DNA from 2 places in the Streptomyces sp. NPDC028331 genome. Region 2 is predicted to be linked to the other one. Evidence: riboswitches for the same ligand, from Rfam matches in the RefSeq annotation. Region 2 holds a riboswitch; the other holds the start of a gene.
The links. A riboswitch is a leader RNA that binds a small molecule or an ion and turns the genes downstream of it on or off. The one in region 2 is predicted to bind S-adenosylmethionine.
Positions count from the first base shown of each region.

Region 1: linked by a shared signal. The riboswitch ahead of ACZ4SW_RS36090 (amino acid ABC transporter permease) and the one ahead of thrC (threonine synthase) in region 2 are both predicted to bind S-adenosylmethionine.

Region 1 covers NZ_JBVHTR010000041.1:25,689-33,338, forward strand. The annotation lists gene ACZ4SW_RS36070 (ABC transporter ATP-binding protein) at 1-721, shown strand, start outside; gene ACZ4SW_RS36075 (aliphatic sulfonate ABC transporter substrate-binding protein) at 764-1,822, shown strand; gene ACZ4SW_RS36080 (LLM class flavin-dependent oxidoreductase) at 1,819-3,144, shown strand; gene ACZ4SW_RS36085 (ATP-binding cassette domain-containing protein) at 3,137-3,754, shown strand; SAM riboswitch class IV at 4,048-4,156, shown strand; gene ACZ4SW_RS36090 (amino acid ABC transporter permease) at 4,481-5,461, shown strand; gene ACZ4SW_RS36095 (amino acid ABC transporter ATP-binding protein) at 5,458-6,255, shown strand; gene ACZ4SW_RS36100 (ABC transporter substrate-binding protein) at 6,320-7,348, shown strand; gene ACZ4SW_RS36105 (GNAT family N-acetyltransferase) at 7,438-7,650, shown strand, end outside.
Region 2 covers NZ_JBVHTR010000016.1:128,872-136,521, forward strand. The annotation lists gene otsB (trehalose-phosphatase) at 1-236, shown strand, start outside; gene ACZ4SW_RS23690 (alpha,alpha-trehalose-phosphate synthase (UDP-forming)) at 272-1,705, opposite strand; gene ACZ4SW_RS23695 (glucosyl-3-phosphoglycerate synthase) at 1,803-2,816, opposite strand; SAM riboswitch class I at 3,009-3,165, shown strand; gene thrC (threonine synthase) at 3,184-4,464, shown strand; gene ACZ4SW_RS23705 (MoaD/ThiS family protein) at 4,517-4,792, shown strand; gene ACZ4SW_RS23710 (cold-shock protein) at 5,242-5,445, shown strand; gene groL (chaperonin GroEL) at 5,822-7,447, shown strand.

The sequences.
Region 1 (7,650 bases), on a different contig from region 2:
GATCGCGACGGAGCCCCGTCGGCAGACCGCGGTCGTCGTCGAGCAGGTGGTCCGTCGGTTCGGTGACCGGGTGGTGCTCGACCACCTCGACCTCACCATCGCCGACGAGGAGCTGGTGATCCTGCTCGGCCCCTCGGGCTGCGGCAAGAGCACCCTTCTGCGGCTGCTCGCCGGACTGGACCGGCCCGACGGAGGGCGCGTGGAGGTCCCGGCACGGCGTGCGATCGTCTTCCAGGCCGACCGGCTGCTGCCCTGGCAGCGGGTCCTGCGCAACGTCACCCTCGGCCTGCACGGACACGACGCGGAACAGCGCGCCCTCGATGTGCTCGCCGAGGTCGGACTCTCGGGCCGTGAGAAGGCCTGGCCCAAGGAACTCTCCGGTGGCGAGGCTCAGCGGGTGTCGCTTGCGCGCGCGCTGGTCTCGGAGCCCGAACTCGTGCTCCTTGATGAGCCGTTCGCGGCCCTCGACGCCATCACCCGGCTGCGCATGCACGACCTCGTACGGGCGCTGCGGACCAAGCACCACGCCGCCATGCTGCTCGTCACCCACGATGTCGACGAGGCGATCGCCCTGGCGGACCGCATCGTCGTCATGAGCAACGGCCGAATCGGCACCTCGCACGAGGTTCACCTCTCCGCCGCGGACCGCGAAGCGAGCGTCGCACGCGAGGAACTCCGCGCCCGGCTCCTGGCAGACCTCGGCCTCGCCGGCCGGCACTGACCTCCCCGAACACCCTCACTCAGCGCAGAAAGCACGACAACCATGCGAAAGAGAACCACCAGACTCATCGGCGCCGTCGGCTCGCTCGCCCTGGCGGGCACCCTCGCCGCCTGCGGATCGTCGTCTTCGGACAGCGCCGCGCCGCTGAGCAACGCCGCCGACGCGAGCGACGCCAAGCACCCCGAGTGGAGCAAGTACACCTTCACCATCGGCGACAACGGCGGCGACGGCAGCCAGGAGCTGGCGAAGATCACCGGCGTATTCGACAACGCCCCCTACAAGGTGAAGTTCGCCCGGTTCACCTACGGCCCGCCCCTCGTGCAGGCCGCCGCCTCGGGCGACATCGACCTCGGCAGCGTCGGCGACGTACCGCCGATCACCGGAGCCGCGAAGGAGTACGGCTTCAAGGTCGTCGCCGTCAACCGCTCACTCACGCCGACCCAGTCGAACGAGAACATCATCGTGCCGAAGGGCTCGACGCTGAAGACGGCCGCCGACCTCAAGGGCAAGAAGATCGCTGTCCCACAGGGCAGTTCGGCCCACGGCCTGGCCCTGAACGCGCTGAAGAGCGTCGGCCTCACCCCCAAGGACGTGAAGCTGACCTTCCTCGACCCGGCGGCCGGTGCGACGGCGTTCAACACCGGCAAGGTGGACGCCTGGTCGATCTGGAACCCGCAGTCGGCGATCGCGGTCAAGAACGGCGCGCGGATCCTGGTGAAGGGTCTGCCGCCGATCGACCAGACGAGCAGTTACTACGTCGCCAGTGACACGTCGCTCAAGGACAAGACCAAGCGCGCGGCTCTCACGGACGTCCTGAAGAGGCTCTCGCAGGAGTTCGCCTGGGCCGTCAAGAACCCCGACGATTACGCGCAGGCGCTCTCGAAGGAGCAGGGCATCCCGCTGGCCGACGCCAAGGCGTCCCTGGCCGCCTACTCGAACCGGGTGACCCCGGTGGAACAGTCGGACATCGAGCTGGAGCAGAAGCTCGCCGACGCCTTCCTGGAGGCCGGCCAGATCACCAAGAAGGTCGACGTCAAGTCGATCACCGACAACCTCCTCCCGGCCGGCTACGACAGCTCCAAGCTGAAGGTCACCTCATGAGCGCGAGACGGCAGCTCCACCTCAACGCCTTCCTCATGGAGGCCGGCCACCACGAGGCGGCGTGGCGGCTCCCGCACAGCAATCCCCGGGCGGACTTCGACCTGCGGCACTGGATCGAACTGGCACAGCTCGCCGAGAGCGCCAAGTTCGACTCGCTGTTCCTCGCGGACGGCCCGGCCCTCATCGGCACCGGCGAGTTCCGCCCGCCCGGCCAGCTCGAACCGCTGACGCTCCTGACCGCGCTGTCCCAGGCGACCAGCAGGATCGGCCTCATCGCGACCGTGTCCTCGACCTACAACGAGCCGTACAACCTCGCCCGCCGGCTCGCCTCCGTCGACCACGTCAGCGGCGGTCGCGCCGGCTGGAACATCGTCACCTCGGCCGGGGCGGACGAGGCGGCCAACTTCGGCCTCGACGACCGCCCCGGCCACGCCGAACGCTATGCCCGCGCCGACGAGTTCCTGAAGGTCGCCAAGGCGCTGTGGGACAGCTGGGAGGCCGAGGCCGTCCTCGCGGACAGGGCAACCGGACGCTACGCGGACCCCGAGCGGCTGCACCGCCTCGGCCACGAGGGCAGATACTTCAAGGTGGCCGGCCCGCTCAACGTCGAGCGTCCCCCGCAGGGCTACCCGCTGCTCGTGCAGGCCGGCTCTTCCGAGGACGGCAAGGACTTCGCCGCCCGCCACGCCGAGGCGATCTTCACCGCGCACACGACGTACGAGCGCGCGGCCGCCTTCTACGCCGACATCAAGGCGCGGACCGGGGCCGCGGGCCGCGACCCGGACGGTGTGATCGTCCTGCCGGGCATCGTCCCGTACATCGGGTCGACCGAGGAGGAGGCCCGGGCGACTGCGCGGCAGTTCGACGAGCTGCGCGTTCCGGAGTACGGGCTGCGTCAGCTGGCCGCCGTGTTCGAGACCGAACCGTCGGTCTTCGAACTCGACGACCCTCTACCGGACTTCATCCTCGCCAGGTCGAAGCTGGAAGGCTCACAGTCCCGCTCCGACCTGATCATCGAGCTCGCGGTGCGCGAACGGCTGACGGTCCGGCAGATCATCTCCCGGCTCGGCGGCGGACGCGGTCACTTCGAGTTCGTCGGCACGCCCGAGCAGATCGCGGACACGATCATCGCCTGGTTCGAGGGCGGTGCCGCGGACGGGTTCAACATCATGGCTCCGGCCCTGCCGTCGGGCCTCGCGGCCTTCGTGGAGCATGTGTTGCCGATCCTGCGCGGCAAGGGGCTGTTCCGCGAGGAGTACGAGGGCACGACCCTGCGTGAGCACTACGGGCTCCCGGTCCCGGCGAACCAGTTCCATGGCTGACCCGCTCGCGACTCCCGCCGCTTCCCGGAGCGGCGGGAGTCCGCCCGCACTGCGAGTCGAGGGCCTTAGCAAGACCTGCGAAGACGGCTTCACCGCGGTGGCCGGGCTTGACCTGGAGATACCGGACGGCGCCTTCTTCGGCCTGCTCGGCCCGAACGGCGCAGGCAAGACCACGCTGATCGGCTCGGTGTGCAACATCGTCCGGCCCACCGCAGGGACCATCTCCGTCCTCGGACACGACCACTGCAGCCGTCAGACCCGTCGGCTCCTTGGCCTGGCCGCGCAGGAGATCGACGTCGACCGGTTCCTGTCCATCCGGCAGATCCTGATCTACCACGTCGGATACCACGGCATCGGCCGGAAAACGGCCGCCCGGCGCGCCGACGAACTGCGCGCCCTCATGCACCGCCCCGCCTGCTCATCCTCGACGAGCCGACGGCCGGCGTCGACGTCGAGCTGCGCTCGGAGATCTGGCGGGTCGTCAAGACGATGGAGGCATCGGCTACGGCAGGTTCATCGTGCCCGGTCTCTTCACCCAGGCGATCGTCAACCTTTCTCGGCGGCGTCTTCTACTCGGTCCACCAACTGCCGCCGTTCTGGGACGCCCTGAGCCGCCTCGACCCCGTCTTCTGGCTGGTTCAGGTCGAGCGATCGGCTTTCTCGGCCAGGGCGACGTCGGTGCGGGCTGGGCCCTTGCCGTGGTCTGGGGCCTCGCGGCGGCGCTCACGGCCAGGTCGGCCGCGATCTTCGGCACCGGTCGCCTCAAGCCCTGAACCCCGCAGCGGAAGGAACGCAACGTCATAGCATTCTGGACTGGGCGGCCCGCGCCGCCCGCCGGCCGTTCCACCTGCCGGACCGGCGTTGACAAATGTTCGGGCCGTTGTCTTAACTACCGTCCAGAAAGGTCATGAGCGTCAGCGACAAGCCCTGGCTTGCTGACCGGCAACCCTCCCACCGCGGTGGGGTGCCCCAGGTGACGACCTGGCCGATGAGGTTTCGGTAAGCGCGAGGGCCCCAGGGCCGGAACAGTGACGGTGACGCCATGTACGCAGCTCCCAGGACGGCCGCACGCCGCTCCCCGGGCTGCGTACCGTCGTACGCGAACCTGCTCGTCGTCGATCGTGCCGTCGATCTGCTCCGCGTGAACAGCGCACTGTGTACCGCACCGGGCCGCGCCCGCTGTCGGGGCTGACACCTCCCCGCAGCCCCCGCACTTCCTGACGACCACCGCGCCCGCGGTCTGCCGTTGCCCTCCCCGTCCCCGGTACCTCGCCGGCGTGTGCCCCGCCGCATGCCGCCGTGCCTCCGGGGTGTTCCCACCCAGCCGGAGCCCACCATGAGTGAACCCCCTGGTGCCACCGTCACCCTCGCCGAGGCGCCGATCTCCGATGAACCGTCAAAATCCTTCACAGCTCAGCGTGTTCTTCCATTGCGGCGGCCAGGACGCTGGATCGTCACCGCGGTCGTCCTGGTCCTGGTCGCCCAGTTCGTGCACGGACTGGTCACCAACCCCTTCTACCAGTGGGACCGCTGGAGCTACTGGTTCCTGCGCCCCACCATCCTCGACGGCCTGCTGATCACCCTCGAAGTCACCGCCTACAGTGCGGTGCTGGGACTTGTCGGCGGCATCGTGCTCGCACTGGGCCGGCTCTCGAAGAGCCCGGTGCTGCGTGCGGTCAGCTGGACCTACGTCTGGGCGCTGCGCTCCATCCCGCTCATCGTTGTGCTGATCTTCCTCTACAACTTCAGCGCCCTGTACAAGACGTTGAGCGTCGGAATCCCCTTCGGCCCGGCCTTCTTCTCCTTCGACGAGTCGAGACTCGCCACCGACATGGTCGTCGCCGTCATCGGCCTCAGCCTCAACGAGGCCGCCTACGCGGCCGAGGTGGTACGCGGCGGCATCCTCTCCGTCGACCAGGGCCAGCACGAGGCGGCCGCGGCACTCGGCCTGCCGAAGGGCTACCAGTTCCGGAAGATCGTGTTCCCGCAGGCGCTGCGCTCGATCATCCCGAACTACGTCAACCAGCTCATCGGCCTCATCAAGAGCACCTCGCTGGTCTTCTACGTCTCCCTGCTCGACCTGTTCGGCTCCGCGCAGACCATGGGCTCAACCTACCCCGGCGACATCGTGCCGCTACTGCTGGTCGTCACCGTCTGGTACCTGCTCCTGACCAGCATCGTGTCCGTCGTCCAGTTCTACGTCGAGCGCCACTACGCCCGCGGTGCCACCCGCAGCCTGCCGCCGACGCCACTGCAGAAGCTCCGCACCGGTTTTTCCGACCTGCGGGCCCGTATCCGCCGGGAGGCCGCCGTATGACCGCCGAGACGCTCGAAGCCCTGGCGGACGTCGAGCCCGCCACCGTCGAGGTCCACGACGTGCACAAGTGGTACGGCACCCACCGGGTACTGGACGGCGTCGACCTGACTGTCCGCCCCGGCGAGGTCACCGTCATCCTGGGCCCCTCCGGCTCCGGCAAGTCCACCCTGCTGCGGGTCATCAACCACCTGGAGAAGCCCGAGATCGGCTACGTCAGCATCAACGGCGAACTGATCGGCGTGAAGCGGCACGGCGAGCGGCTCAAGGAGCTCAGCGAGCGGGCCATCCTCAGCCAGCGCGGACGGATCGGCTTCGTCTTCCAGAACTTCAACCTCTTCCCGCACCTGACCGTGCTGGACAACGTGGCCGCGGCTCCCGTCGCCACGGGCCGGCTCGGCAAGCCCGACGCACAGGAACTCGCCCGCGAACTCCTCGGCCGCGTCGGCCTCGCTGACAAGACCGGCGCCTACCCGCGCCAACTCTCCGGCGGCCAGCAGCAGCGCGTCGCCATCGCCCGCGCACTCGCCCTGCGCCCCGGCGTCATCCTCTTCGACGAACCCACCTCCGCCCTCGACCCCGAACTGGTCGGTGAAGTCCTCGCCGTCATCAAGGACCTGGCGACCAGCGGCACCACCCTCGTCATCGTCACCCACGAGATCGGCTTCGCCCGCGAGATCGCCGACCGGGTCGTCTTCATCGACGGCGGCCGGATCGTCGAACAGGGCCCGCCCTCCGAGGTCCTCGACAAACCGCGACACGAACGGACCAGGGACTTCCTCAGCAAGGTCCTCTGACCCGCCGCATCCCCAAGACCTCCCCCCACGCCACCCTCATCACCTTCAGCGACAAGGAACGGCCATGCCCACCCAGTTCACCCGACGCAGCCTGATACACGGCATCACCGCGGCGACCGCCGTCGCCTCCCTGGCCACCGGGCTCGCCGCCTGCGGTGGCAACAGCGACGCGGCCACCACTGCCGACGCCGCCGCCAAGACCGGCGAGGTCGCCATCGGACGTGTCTCCAACGGCGCCGCCACCCAGACCACCATCAAGGTCTCCGAGGTCAAGTCCATCAGCGCCGAACTGCCCGCCGCGGTCAAGAAGAGCGGCAAGCTGGAGATCGGCATCGGTGCCCTGCCCGCCGGGTTCCCGCCGCTGGCGTACGTCGGCGACGACCAGAAGACCCTCACCGGCTCCGAGCCGGACCTCGGCCGCCTGGTCGCCGCGGTGTTCGGGCTCAAGGCCGAGGTCAAGAACTCCACCTGGGAGAACCTCTTCGTCGGTATCGACAGCGGCAAGGTCGACGTGGCCTTCTCCAACGTCACCGACACCGAGGAGCGCAAGAAGAAGTACGAGTTCGCCTCCTACCGGCAGGACAACCTCGCCTTCCTCGTGCCGAAGAAGAGCACCTGGAACTTCGACGGCAACTACGAGAACCTCGCCGGCAAGACGATCGCCGTCAGCTCCGGCACCAACCAGGAGAAGATCCTCCTGGAGTGGAAGGACAAGCTGGCCAAGGAAGGCAAGAAGCTCACCGTCAAGCACTTCCAGGACAGCCCCAGCACCTACCTCGCCCTGAACAGCGGCAAGATCGACGCCTCCTTCGGTCCCAACCCAGGCTTCGCCTACCACAACCGCCAGGTGGCCAATACGCCCAACGCCACCCGCACCGCGGGCACCTACTCCGGAGCGGGCGCGAGCCTGCAGGGCCTGATCGCGGCAACGGCGAAGAAGGACAGCGGACTCGCCAAGCCGCTGGCCGACGCCATCAACTACCTGATCAAGAACGGTCAGTACGCGGAGTGGCTCAAGGCGTACAACCTCTCCGACGAGGCCGTCGCCAAGTCCGAGGTGAACCCGCCGGGCCTGCCGCTCGACAACTCCTGACCACCGTGTGCCGGGGACTCCACCGCCGCCCCGCGATGGAGTCCCCGCCCGCCGGACACCCCGAGCCGCACCCCGGAGAACGCCACACCATGTCCGTCATCGCCCTCGACGCCAGCTCCTCGCACATCCTGGACAACCCCGCCTGGGCCGCGCTCACCGGCCCCCACGCCCACTTCGCCGAACGAATCGGCCATGCCGCCCGCTATCACCGGGATGTGGCTCCCTTCTACGCCGTGTCCGACGAGGACGACCCGCGCGCCTGGGTCGACCTTGCCGCGCTCGTCGGCCCCGGTGGCACCGCC
Region 2 (7,650 bases):
TGTCGGAGTACGTCCGCGAGACCGGCGCCGAAGCGGTCCTGTACGCGGGCGACGACCTCGGCGACCTCCCCGCCTTCGCCGCCGTCGACGAACTCCGCTCCGACGGCGTCCCCGGCCTCCTGGTCTGCAGCGGCAGCGACGAGGTCACGGAGCTGGCGAAGCGGGCGGACCTGGTGGTCGACGGCCCCCAGGGGGTCGTACGGCTACTGAGGTCGCTGGCCGAGAGGCTGGACTGAGGCGACCCCGCCGGGCCGCACCCGAAGGACAGCTCTCACGCCTGAAGTGCGGCCAACTGGTCCAGGAACCACCGGGCGGGTGGAAGCGCCGTGGCCTGCGCAGCCAACCGCTTCGAGCGCTCCGCCCGCTCACCCGCCGGCATCGACAACGCCTCGTGCAGGGCCTGTGCCGTCCCCCGGATGTCGTACGGGTTCACCGTCACCGCGTCGTCGCCCAGCTCCTCGTGCGCCCCGGCCTCCCGCGACAGCACCAGCGCGCACCCCTGGTCCGACAGCACCGGAACCTCCTTGGCGACGAGGTTCATGCCGTCCCTGATGGGGTTCACCAGGGCCACGTCGGCGAGCCGGTACGCGGCCAGGGAGCGCGCGAAGTCGTCCTTGACGTGCATCTCGACCGGGGTCCAGCCCGGCGTCCCGTACCGCTCGTTGATCTCGGCGGCTACCCGCTGGACCTCCGCCGTGTACTCCCGGTAGACGGCCAGGTCCTGCCGGGACGGGTACGCGAACGCCACGTGGACCACCCGTTCACGCCACTCCGGACGGGACTCCAGCAGCTCCTCGTACGCCAGCAGACCCCGGACGATGTTCTTGGACAGCTCCGTCCGGTCCACGCGCACGATCGCCTTGCGGGGGCGGCCGTCGGGGCCCGTGCCGATCTGCTCCCGCAGGATCGCCATCCGTTCGTCCACGTCCTGCCGGTGCGCCCGCTCGCGCAGGAAGTCCGCGTCCGCGCCCAGGCCGTGCACCCCGATCCGGGTGTCCCCGAGCCCGCCGACGAGCGCCTCGCAGCACCCGGCGAAGGCGTCGGCCCACCGCCGGGTGAGGAAGCCGAGCCGGTCGGCGCCCAGCATGCCGCGCAGCACCTGCTCGGCGATGTCGTCGGGCAGCATCCGGAAGTAGTCCACCGGCGCCCACGGCGTGTGCGAGAAGTGACCGATCCGCAGGTCCGGCCGCAGCTCGCGCAGCATCCCCGGGACCAGCGTCAGGTGGTAGTCCTGGACCAGGACCGCCGCCCCCTCGGCCGCCTCCTCGGCCAGCGCCTCGGCGAACGCGCGGTTGTACGCCTCGTAGGACGCCCAGGCGTGCCGGAACTCCCTGCCGAAGACCGGCTCCAGCGGCGTCTGGTAGAGCATGTGGTGCACGAACCACAGCACCGAGTTCGCGATGCCGTTGTACGCCTCGGAGAACACCGTCGCGTCGATGTCGAGCATCCGCACGCGCTGTCCGCCGGTGTCGGCCGGATCCAGTGCCCCACCCGTGCGGCGTACGGCCTCGCGGTCGCCGTCGTTCAGCGCCGCGCACACCCAGACGGCGTCCGTGTCCGGTCCGATCGCCGACAGGCCCGACACCAGGCCACCTCCGCCGCGTTTGGCGGTGAGCCGCCCCGACTCCTCCAGCGCGTACGAGACCGGGCCGCGGTTGGAGGCGACGAGGATGCGGGCGCCGTGGGCATGCTGCGTGGAAGCCATGCCTCGAAACCTAGCCCGAGCCCAAAACGCTCAAACGTTTGCTTCGGCCGTATGCGGAGTCGTGTCCGCCACGTCCGGGCGTCCGGCCGCGCACGGTTCAGGCCACCTTCCGCTCCATGTACTCCGCGATCTCCGCCATCGGCGGCCTCTCCTCCGTGTCCACCGAGTACGTACGCGGCTCGAAGCCGTCCTCCCCCCGTTCGAACTGGGTGAGGGACGGGCGGATCAGATGGCCGCGGGCCAGCCGGAGCTGGGCCGTGCGGTAGATCGCGGCGGCCATGCGGCCGAGCGCCTGGCTGTCCTGGTGGCGGTGCTTGCGCACACCGACGTCGACCTGGGCCAGCGCGTCCAGCCCCACCAGGTGCAGCGCGTCCACCAGCATGCCCAGCTCGACGCCGTATCCGACCGGGAACGGCAGCCGTTCCAGCAGGGAGCGGCGGGCCGCGTACTCGCCGCCGAGCGGCTGGACGAAACCGGCGAGCTGCGGCCAGTGCATGTTGAGCAGCGGGCGCGCCATCATTTCCGTGACCCGGCCGCCCTGGCCCGTCCGTCGCCCGCCACCGTCCTCGTGCGGAGCACCTTCGGCGCGCTTCTCCTCATCAGCCGGGTCACCCTCGGCACCGCCGAGCGGCCGGTCGTACATCGCCTTCACCAGGTCCACGCCCGGGTCGGTGAGCAGCGGGCCCACGATCCCGGTCACGAAGTCGGACGAGAACTCCTTCAGGTCCGCGTCGACGAAGCAGACGATGTCGCCTCCGGTGACGAACAGGGAGCGCCACAGCACCTCGCCCTTGCCGGGCACGGCCGGTATGCGCGGCAGGATCGTGTCGCGGTGCACCACTCTCGCGCCGGCCGCGGCGGCGACCTGGGACGTGCGGTCGGTGGAGCCGGAGTCGACGACGACGATCTCGTCGACCAGTGGAACCCGTCGCACGAGGTCGTGCCGGATGACGGAGACGATCTCGCCGACCGTCTCCTCCTCGTTGAGCGCGGGCAGCACGACGCTGACCGAGGAGCCCGAGGCCCGTTTGGCGGCCATGATCTGGTGGAGCGGGCGGTCGGTGACGGACCAGGAGCGGGTGCTCAGCCAGCGCTCGACTTCTTCCAGCACGGTCTGCTGCTCCTCACATCGATAGCGGGGTGGGGGTGAGTCGGGGACGGTCGAACGGTCTCTCTTGTGATCCATCTCGCGGTTCGGACGACTATCTCAACTCTCCCGGCCGTCGGTTACAGTCTTGAACAACGCCGGTGACCATCGCATGTCGGGGTCCGCCCCGCCCGCGCCGGCGAGACAACCACATACAGCTCATCCAGAGGGGCAGAGGGACACGGCCCGATGAAGCCCCGGCAACCCTCCAGTCGGCTCTCGTAGATCGCTGTCGATCGTCTTCGCGAGGCTCCCGGCTAGGGAAGGTGCCAATTCCGTCTCACGGCGAGATGCGTCGTGGGGAAGATGAGGAGAAAGGGCCTCGCCTGACATGGCTGTGCAGACAGTTGCAAGCACCACCGACTCCGTGAACCTCGGCCCCGCCGCGGCCCTGTCCTGCCGCGAGTGCGGACACCGGGTGCCGCTCGGCCCGGTCTTCGCGTGCGAGGAGTGTTTCGGCCCGCTGGAGGTCGCCTACGACTTCTCGGGCTACGACACCGAGGAGCTGCGGAAGCGGATCGAGGCGGGCCCCGCGAACATCTGGCGCTACGCGCCGCTGCTGCCGGTCCCGGCCGACGTCGCCGACAAGCCGAACCTCAACCCGGGCTGGACCAAGCTCGTCAAGGCCGACAACCTGGCGCGCGAGCTGGGCGTCACCGGCGGGTTGTATGTGAAGGACGACTCCGGTAACCCGACGCACTCCTTCAAGGACCGCGTGGTCGCCCAGGCGCTGGAGGCGGCGCGCGTCTTCGGGTTCACCACCCTGTCGTGCTCCTCCACCGGCAACCTCGCGGGCGCGGTCGGCGCCGCGGCGGCCCGGGCCGGCTTCCGCTCCTGCGTGTTCATCCCGCACGACCTGGAGCAGGGCAAGGTCGTCATGGCCGCGATCTACGGCGGCGAGCTGGTCGGCATCGAGGGCAACTACGACGACGTGAACCGCTTCTGCTCCGAGCTGATCGGCGACCCGGCCGGCGAGGGCTGGGGCTTCGTCAACGTCAACCTGCGGCCGTACTACGCGGAGGGCTCCAAGACCCTGGCGTACGAGATCGCGGAGCAGCTCGGCTGGGAGCTGCCGGACCAGATCGTGGTGCCGATCGCCTCGGGCTCGCAGCTCACGAAGATCGACAAGGGGCTGCAGGAGCTGATCAAGCTCGGGCTCGTCGAGGACAAGCCGTACAAGATCTTCGGCGCCCAGGCCGAGGGCTGCTCGCCGGTGTCGACGGCGTACAAGGCGGGCCACGACGTCGTCCGGCCGCAGAAGCCGGACACCATCGCCAAGTCGCTGGCGATCGGCAACCCCGCCGACGGCCCCTACGTCCTGGACATCGCCCGCCGTACGGGCGGCGCCGTGGAGGACGTGACGGACGAGCAGATCGTCGACGCCATCAAGCTGCTGGCGCGGACCGAGGGCATCTTCGCCGAGACGGCGGGCGGCGTGACGGTGGGCGTCACGCGCAAGCTGATCGAGAACGGCGTCCTCGACCCGGCGAAGACGACGGTCGTCCTCAACACCGGGGACGGCCTGAAGACGCTGGACGCGGTGGCCGACACGGGGCTGACCGCGACGATCCGTCCTACCCTCGAGTCCTTCCGCGAGGCCGGTCTCGTCTGACCTCCGCCCGCCACAACCCACCAGCCGTACCCCGACCGGAGGTCATCCCCCGATGAGCGTCACCGTCCGCATCCCCACCATCCTGCGCACCTACACCGGCGGCCAGGCCGAGGTCACCGCCGAGGGCGCGACCCTCGCCGAGGTCATCGAGGACCTGGAGAAGAACCACACCGGCATCGCCGCCCGGGTCCTGGACGACCAGGGCAAGCTGCGCCGCTTCGTCAACGTCTACGTGAACGACGACGACGTCCGCTTCGAGCAGGGCCTTCAGACCGCCACCCCGGACGGCGCGGGCGTCTCCATCATCCCCGCGGTGGCGGGCGGCTGACGGTCCTTCGGAGGCACGTACCTTACCGTCGGTAACGCACGTCACTCACTGTTCATCGAATTGCCCTCTCCGTGAGAGAAACGGAGGGGGCAATTCTGCATGGTTGAACGGGGTAGAGTTGGGGAACGCGCTCCCGGACTCCCCTTCCGGAACCGCGATCACCTGCCGCACGCCCGATGAGAAGTAGCCAAAGTGTGCAGGGCTTTTGAGCCATTCATTCCTTTTGCCGGGCCCGACTTGCCCTGCATTCAGGTGAATTCTCCGTACATTCCCGACCGGTCGTGCCCCGAATTCTCGTCCGATTGACCTGTTGCAGACGGCAGTTGGACAGATACATTCAGCCGCGGTCGACGCGTTCCGGCGCACGCCCCCAACCGTTGGGGGGTGAGGTCTGACCCGGATCCGCGAAGTGTGGATCTGTGCAAGGGCCAGTAATAGGGGAGTTAGGCATGGCTCAGGGCACCGTCAAGTGGTTCAACGCGGAGAAGGGGTACGGCTTCATCGCGGTCGACGGTGGTGCGGACGTCTTCGTCCACTACAGCGCGATCCAGATGGACGGCTACCGCACCCTGGAAGAGGGCCAGCGGGTCGAGTTCGAGATCTCGCAGGGTCAGAAGGGCCCGCAGGCGGACATGGTCCGCGTGACCGCCTGATACAACGCGCCGACGACTGAACTGTTCGACGTGTCGAGGGGCTCGTATCCCGTCCGGGGTACGGGCCCCTCGGTCGTGTCCGGGGTGCGGGCCCTCGGCCGTGTCCGGCCACGGCTCCTCCAGGGGGCGCGCAGCGGCGTCCACCTGCGGATCATGCTCCCGAGTTCACCCTCCGATACCCCGGAGCGGCTTGCACTCGGCAGGGGCGAGTGCTAATCATTGGCGTTAGCACTCTGAAGGTGAGAGTGACAACAGATGGACCGGGTCGGTGAGGCCGCGGGCCGGGTGGGGCAAGGAACCTCCGGCCGGGGCCGTCCGTCGCGGGCGCGGGCGCGGTCCGAAGTAATCACCCCCAGTCCTGGAGGGACCACTTCACATGGCCAAGATCATCGCGTTCGACGAGGAGGCGCGGCGCGGCCTCGAGCGCGGCATGAACCAGCTCGCGGACGCCGTCAAGGTGACCCTCGGCCCCAAGGGCCGCAACGTCGTCCTCGAGAAGAAGTGGGGCGCCCCCACGATCACCAACGACGGTGTCTCCATCGCCAAGGAGATCGAGCTCGAGGACCCGTACGAGAAGATCGGCGCCGAGCTGGTCAAGGAAGTCGCCAAGAAGACGGACGACGTCGCCGGTGACGGTACGACCACGGCGACCGTGCTCGCCCAGGCGCTGGTCCGCGAGGGCCTGCGCAACGTGGCCGCCGGTGCCAACCCGATGGCCCTGAAGCGCGGTATCGAGAAGGCCGTCGAGGCCGTCTCCGCCTCGCTGCTCGAGCAGGCCAAGGACGTCGAGACCAAGGAGCAGATCGCCTCCACGGCCTCCATCTCCGCCGCCGACACCCAGATCGGCGAGCTGATCGCCGAGGCCATGGACAAGGTCGGCAAGGAAGGCGTCATCACCGTCGAGGAGTCGCAGACCTTCGGTCTGGAGCTCGAGCTCACCGAGGGTATGCGCTTCGACAAGGGCTACATCTCGGCGTACTTCGCCACCGACATGGAGCGTATGGAGGCCGTCCTCGACGACCCGTACATCCTGATCGCCAACTCCAAGATCTCCTCGGTCAAGGACCTGCTCCCGCTGCTGGAGAAGGTCATGCAGTCGGGCAAGCCGCTGCTGATCATCGCCGAGGACGTCGAGGGCGAGGCCCTGTCGACCCTGGTCGTCAACAAGATCCGCGGCACCTTCAAGTCCGTCGCCGTCAAGGCCCCGGGCTTCGGCGACCGCCGCAAGGCCATGCTCGGCGACATCGCCATCCTCACGGGCGGCGAGGTCATCTCCGAGGAGGTCGGCCTCAAGCTGGAGAACGCGACCCTGGACCTCCTGGGCCGCGCCCGCAAGGTCGTCATCACCAAGGACGAGACCACCATCGTCGACGGTGCCGGCTCCGCCGACCAGGTCTCCGGCCGCGTCAACCAGATCCGCGCCGAGATCGAGAACAGCGACTCCGACTACGACCGCGAGAAGCTGCAGGAGCGCCTGGCGAAGCTGGCCGGCGGCGTGGCCGTCATCAAGGCCGGTGCCGCCACCGAGGTGGAGCTCAAGGAGCGCAAGCACCGCATCGAGGACGCGGTCCGCAACGCGAAGGCGGCCGTCGAGGAGGGCATCGTCGCCGGTGGTGGCGTGGCCCTGGTCCAGGCGGCGCAGAACTCCTTCGAGAAGCTGGACCTCGAGGGCGACGAGGCCGTCGGCGCCGAGATCGTCCGCAAGGCCCTGACCGCCCCGCTGACCCAGATCGCCGTCAACGCCGGCCTCGAGGGCGGCGTCGTGGTGGAGAAGGTCCGCAACCTCACCCCGGGCCACGGCCTGAACGCCGCGACCGGTGAGTACGTGGACATGATCGCCGAGGGCATCATCGACCCGGCGAAGGTGACCCGTTCCGCGCTGCAGAACGCCGCCTCCATCGCCGCGCTGTTCCTCACCACCGAGGCCGTCATCGCCGACAAGCCGGAGAAGGCCGCCGCGCCCGCCGGTGGCGGCATGCCGGGTGGTGACATGGACTTCTGATCCTTCCGAGGATCGGTACCAGTCCTTCCGTACGAGGGCGGCACTCCCTGTCTGTGGCAGGGGGTGCCGCCCTCGGGCGTGTCCGGGATCACGCGGGCGTCCCGCCCGACGGGGAATGTGGGGCGGCGCATAGATGGTTGCTTCAGAAGCTGCAACAATGCGCGCGCACATACCAGTCGGTTAACACAGCGATCCGAGGAGCC